Regions from separate parts of the Caloramator sp. E03 genome, predicted to be linked through region 2. Evidence: a T-box and tRNA genes for the amino acid it is inferred to sense, from the RefSeq annotation. Region 2 holds a T-box; the other holds one or more tRNA genes.
The links. A T-box is a leader RNA that pairs with one kind of tRNA and senses whether it is charged. The one in region 2 lies ahead of metG (methionine--tRNA ligase), so its partner is inferred to be a tRNA-Met.
Positions count from the first base shown of each region.

Region 1 (3,438 bases), 350 kb from region 2:
GTTGCTACTTCTTCCATCATCGTCCTTACAAGCTCAGAAACACCCTTTGTTTGTTCTGCAACAATTTTCCTTGAATTTATAATTTTATTTCTCCATCTATTATTTATTCTTAATATCTCAAGTAAATGATTTGCTTCTCTTGAAAGTTCAGTAGGTTTTTGGCATTTTTTCTTAAGCTCAACGGGTAAATCATCAGGCCCCACTGTGCCTTTTTTCTCAATATATCTCAGCAATTCATTATAAGAATTATATGTATAATAAAGTTCTTTATCCCAGCATAGGTTTTTTCTAACACAATTTGTACAAACCTTATAGGCAAGCTTTTCAACTAATTCATTTATCTCTGATTTCTTTGAAAGCTCATTATTTACATTTTCTTCAAGTATCTTAGAAAGTGCTGATACAGTATTAAATATATCCTTAAGTTTTAATCCTGTAACATCCTTTATCCTTTCTATATAAGACTTTTGTAATTCTATCATTCTTTTTTCCCTATCAAACATATCTGAGACCCTATCATAAACCCTTTTAGGAATTAGCATAAAAACTGCACAAGGTATTAATGTATCAAGGAATACAATATCTATATCTATAAAGTTTATTGTATATAAATAAAAAAGTATGGAAGAAGCAACAAAAGCTATACATGTAACTATTTTTCCAACTTCCCTAAATACTCCAGAAATCAAACCACAAATAGCATATATGCCAACAAATATAGGCATTTTTGCGTCAGATATACTTATCATAAATCCAATGGCAGCACCAATAGTAGCACCTGTTTCTGCCCCTTTAACATAACCCGCAAAAAGTACTAGAAAAAATCCTATAATATTTTTTAAAGACATATTAAAATATTTAATATCCCATATACCTGAAACTATACCAGAAAATAAAAGTGCAAAGCATATCAATTCTTCTTTTGAAAATACCTTCCTTTTTTTACTGTTTAAGAATGCAGGCATACCATAAGCAAATATATAGCATGATGTCAAAATCATTAATGATTCAAGTAATGCTAAAAAAAGATCATAAGCCAAAAATCCTTTTGTTATATACTTTATATGAAAGAACATGCTGCTTATCATATTAAACAAAGAAGCCAAAATAGAAATTTTTAATATTTTATTTTTGCTATCCTTTATAAAAAACATTAAAACCATTAAACATAAAAGAGTTATTACATGGCTATAAGATAAATACTCCTGGGAAGTGCTAAGATAGCCCAAGATGGATATAATCCCTAAAAGAAGAGTACTTTTTTTATCAAGAACCGTAAAAATAGCTGAAAAAAAAGCTATACCAAAGGGCATTAACGTCTTAAGCAGAAAAACCCTTGATATAAAAAACATAGCTACATATAGTAATAAGTATTGATATGCATATAGATTCAGTTTCTCCTTCTGATTAACATTATATTCCCTATCAAATCTTTTATATGATAAAGCAGCTCCTTTGTACATCATATAACCACCTCACATTTTAGATGTGAGGTTATTATATCAAATATATTCTAAATTGTTTGTCATTATGAATACATTATCTTTAAAAAAGTTATGACATTTATTAATATAATTTTATTACAAAAAATGTTCTTCGACTTAAATCTTTTTATATACTATTAAAAAGCACATAGTACAGGAGTAAAAAAAGAAGAAAAAGGTATTAAAAAAACTATGAAGCTATTTTATATGATAAATAACTTCATAGTTATAAGCATAAAAAAACACCTCAAGGTGCTGTATGTATATGGTGGCGGCGAACGGATTCGAACCGCTGACACTTCGGGTATGAACCGAATGCTCTGGCCAACTGAGCTACGCCGCCATTTGGTTGCGGGGGAAGGACTTGAACCTTCGACCTTCGGGTTATGAGCCCGACGAGCTACCAACTGCTCCACCCCGCGATATTGAATTGGTGCCGGAGACCGGGGTCGAACCGGTACGATCCTTTAGGGATCGCAGGATTTTAAGTCCTGTGCGTCTGCCTGTTCCGCCACTCCGGCTTATCGCCTTGCGACAATATAAATTATATAACTATTTTAGTTATAAGTCAACATAATTTTAAATATTTTTTTAGTTCTTAAATTGCAATAATAAATGCAACACTCTGTGAAAAATCATGTAGTATAAGGACTAAAAATAGTCAAAATAGCCTTAAATCCATCTTAATTATCAATCTATATGTCACGCAGGGGTATGTCAAGGGCTGCGTAGCAGGCGTAGCTTTACCCTTGACATACCACAAGTGGCATCTACAATATTCATAATATGATTTAGGCTATTTTTAATAATTCCTCGTAAAAAAATTTTTCAGGAGTTTTGTAATTTAGTAATTTTCGTGGGAGTGTATTCATCCAATTTTGAATTCTTTTAATGGTATCAATAGATATATCCTTTATACTCTTTCCCTTAGGGATAAAACGACGTATAAGACCATTATGTCGTTCGTTAGTTCCTCTTTCAAAAGAAGAAAAGGGATGGGTATAATATACCTCAACATCATATTTTTTAAGAATGAATTGTAAATTACTAAATTCAACTCCATTATCTGCCGTAATACTCTTGAAAATCTTTTTAAAATTATCCTTATATACTTCCATAAGTCTCTTTATAGAATCATCAACAGACTTAGCATCTTTATTATCTAAAAGCATTATTATTTCATAACGGGATTTACGTTCTGTTAAAGTTAAAAGAGCTTTATCGCCTGATTTTTTACCTATAACAGTATCTATTTCCCAATGTCCAAATTCTTGACGAGAATTAATTTGTTCAGGCCTTAAATCAATACTTTTACCTAAAAGGCGTTTGTTCTCCCTAATTCTTTTCTTTTTAGGTTTTAAATGTGTTTTTAAAGGTAAATCTATATTACGTATAGATAAAAATCCTCTATCAATATAGTTATATAAGGTCTTAGTTGAAACAATGAACTCATCTTTCCAAGAAGGATCAGTTTTGCAATAACCAACGACAGTATCAACAGACCAATTATTTTTACGGATTTTTTCTTCTGCAAATTTTATAAAGGTTTCTACTTTAGCCAATTTAATTTTTGCTCCGCAATTTGAGCGGTGATTTTTATAGACAGCTTGCCCAGTTTCAGGGAAATAACTTGAATAATAAGATAAATCACTTTTTAATTGTGATACAGTACCACGTTTAATTTCACGGCTTATAGTACTTGGACTTCGTCCTAATTTTTTAGCAATATAACGAATACTTTTACCTTCTTTAAGCAAGGCAAAAATTTCTCCACGTTCATAAGATTTCAGATGTTTAAAAGAACGTATAGGTGTGTTATAATTATTTTTATGAACCATAGTGAAAACCTCCTGTATGTTTGGATTTGTCACCTATATCATACATGATTTTCACTATGGTTTAAATATTTTTTACCTGTTGCATTTAATTATACAATGAATCATATTTTTTTAGT
Region 1 is NZ_CP040093.1:1,749,794-1,753,231, reverse strand. Features, by position in the region: gene spoIIE (stage II sporulation protein E) at 1-1,466, opposite strand, end outside; tRNA gene FDN13_RS08635 (tRNA-Met) at 1,751-1,827, opposite strand; tRNA gene FDN13_RS08630 (tRNA-Met) at 1,831-1,906, opposite strand; tRNA gene FDN13_RS08625 (tRNA-Leu) at 1,916-2,005, opposite strand; gene FDN13_RS08620 (IS30 family transposase) at 2,276-3,322, opposite strand.
Region 1: it encodes a tRNA-Met, which carries the amino acid that the T-box ahead of metG (methionine--tRNA ligase) is inferred to sense. The anticodon was not compared.

Region 2 (3,438 bases):
TGATAGGCATGGAAGAACTATTCATGATATAGCTTCAGATACAATTGTTGTATATAACGGCTCAAAAAAATCAATGCCAGAGTCAAAAGGATATGTTAAAATATTGTCAATCATTCTTCTTGTAATATCCTCAATAAGGTGGATATCTTTTTTTATATTAAACGATATAGGACTTTTAGGGTTAAAAAAGATATGTACTTCAGATACATATTATCAAAGCTTTGAGGGAGATAAGCTTCTTAGCCTCTCACAGGATGAGCTTTATTTAAAAACATTAGGGAGAAAATATACTACATTGATTGAGATTAATAAAAAACCTTGTATTATAAGAATATCAAATAAATTAAAATATACTGAAGTTTATAGTCTTAATATACAAGGCAGTAGCATTACAGGAGAATATGTTTATACAGTAAATCTTCCTCTTCAGTTTATATGTAGCGGGAAGTTTATAAGAAACAGAGATTTATGCGGTATAAGCCCAAATAATTATATAGTTATTGTAGATGATAGAGGTAAAGTATATGGGAAAAATGAGGTAAAAATATCGAGCATAATATCTTTAAAGTGTGGAGATATAGATAACGATGATTATGATGAATCAATTGTACTTGGGATGGATGGAAAGGTTGAAATATATAAAATGAAGGGGAATGTTTTAGAAAGGATATATTCTGGCAAATTCGGGGAAGATATAATTCCTATAGCATTTTATATTGATGATGGTGTAAGGGTATTGGTGAAGGGGGATGGCAAAAGTATACTATATCATTACAAATATGTCAATAAAAAATTTGTATTCGAAAGTAAAAAATATATTAAAACTAAAGATGTAGGGAATATACAAAAATATAATCATTATATAATTCTTTCACATATAATAAGAAACAATATGATATTTAAAAGAGGAACGATACAAAACTTAGAGGTCTATAACCTTAATGATAAAATTACAAGGCTTTATAATTTTGGTAAAAGGCCAGGAAGAAGATATGATTATAGTGTAAGGTGCCTTGAAGATGTATACGATATAGATGGTGATGAGGAGGATGAAATGATATTAAAATCCGTAAAAAAGGATGATGTTATGGGCCAAATGTATAAAATTGAGATTTATAAGCCTTTAAAGGAGCTATTATATATAAATAGAATATTATCCTTTTTTGAGGATATACTATATTAAAAGCGGCGGATTTAACATAATCAGAGATAGAAGTTGCCCACTTCTATAAGTGGGTAGTTCACTCTACACTACAAAGTTAGAGCTTTCTAAATCAAATCTGCCGCTTTCCCTCTTGACAGCATTTTATATTTTATATATTATCTTTAATAAGATGCTGTGAAGGAAAGAGTAACATGCAGTGACATTAAAAGAGAGCCGGGTAAGGTGAGAGCCGGTAATGAAGCTGTATGTGAAGATGGCTCTGGAGCAGTGCAGCTGAAGCAAAGTAGGCTGCAACGGGTGCGACCGTTATATCGTAGGGTGATGATAGTCACCTATTAAGGCTCATGCTGCAAGGTATGAGTGAATTAGGGTGGTACAGCGGTGCCCCGCCCCTACATTGTAGGAGCGGGGTTTTTTATATCAAAGAAAGGAGTGCTTTTATGGAAAAGAAAACCTACTATATTACAACCCCAATATACTATCCAAGCGATAAACTACATATAGGGAATACCTATACAACTGTTGCTGCTGATGCTATGGCAAGATTTAAAAGGCTAACAGGCTATGACGTAATGTTTTTAACTGGAACCGATGAGCACGGACAGAAAATACAAAGAATAGCAGAAGGAAAAGGCACTACTCCAAAGGAATATGTTGACAAAATAGTTGCAGGAATAAAGGATTTATGGAAATTAATGAACATATCCTACGACAGGTTCATAAGGACGACAGATAACTACCATGAAAAAGCAGTTCAGAAGATATTTAAAAAGCTCTATGACCAAGGTGATATATATAAGGGGTATTATGAAGGCTGGTACTGTACTCCCTGTGAATCCTTCTTTACAGAAACCCAGCTAATTGACGGAAAATGCCCTGACTGTGGAAGAAGCGTTGAATGGACAAAGGAAGAAGCATACTTTTTCAAACTTTCAAAGTATCAGGACAAACTCCTTAAATATATAGAGGAGCATCCTGAGTTTATTCAACCTGAATCAAGAAAAAATGAGATGATAAATAACTTTTTAAAGCCGGGGCTTGATGATCTTTGTGTTTCAAGAACTTCATTTACTTGGGGAATTCCTGTTGAGTTTGATCCAAAGCATGTTGTATACGTTTGGGTTGATGCCCTCTCAAACTACATAACTGCAATGGGTTATGGAAGTGATAACGAATCTGATTATAAAAAATACTGGCCAGCTGATGTACACCTTGTTGGAAAAGACATAGTAAGATTCCATACTATAATATGGCCAATAATGCTAATGGCTCTTGGGGAACCTCTTCCAAAACAGGTTTTTGGCCACGGATGGCTTCTTGTTGATGGAGGAAAAATGTCAAAGTCAAAAGGAAATGTTGTTGATCCTGTAGTGCTTTCAGAGCATTTTGGGGTTGATGCAGTAAGGTATTATCTTTTAAGAGAAATACCCTTTGGAGCCGATGGTCTTTTTAATAACGAGATGTTCATAAAGAAGATTAACTCAGATCTTGCAAATGACCTTGGAAACCTTGTTTCAAGAACTTTAACAATGGTTGAAAAGTACTTTGATGGAGTTTTAGTTAAAGGAACATTTGAAGGATCCTTTGATGAAGACTTAAAGAAAACTGCCCTTAATGTTGTAGTTAAAGTTGAAGATTTAATGAACAGCCTTAGAATTAGCGATGCAATGGATGAGATATGGCATCTTATAGGAAGGGCAAATAAATATATTGATGAGACAATGCCCTGGGTGCTTTCAAAGGATGAAACAAAGAAGGATAGGCTTGCAGGGGTTTTATACAATCTTGTAGAGAGCATTAGAATAACATCAGTACTTATATCATCCTTCCTTCCAGAAACAAGCTTAAAAATAAACAGCCAATTTAACTTTACTGATGACATATTAACTTGGCAGTCAGCTTTAGAGTTTGGAAAAGCAAAAGAAGGGGTAAAAGTTAAAAGAGGTGAAATACTCTTCCCAAGGATTGATGTTGAAAAGAAGCTTTTAGAGCTTGAAAGTTTAAAAGATAAACCAAAGGAAGAGAAAAAATTTGAGATGGAGAGCATAAAAAGTGAAATCACAATAGATGATTTTGATAAAATTGACCTTAGGGTTGTTAAGGTAGTTGAATGTGAAAAGATTAAAGGCTCAAATAAGCTTTTAAAATTAAAGGTTGAGATGAACGGAGAAATACGCCAGGTAGTATCAGGAATTTCCAAATTCTATGAACCAGAAAGTTTAATAGGCAAAAAAGTAATACTTGTTGCAAACTTAAAGCCTGTAAAATTAAAG
Region 2 is NZ_CP040093.1:1,401,672-1,405,109, reverse strand. Features, by position in the region: gene FDN13_RS06910 (RDD family protein) at 1-1,183, shown strand, start outside; T-box leader at 1,331-1,562, shown strand; gene metG (methionine--tRNA ligase) at 1,606-3,438, shown strand, end outside.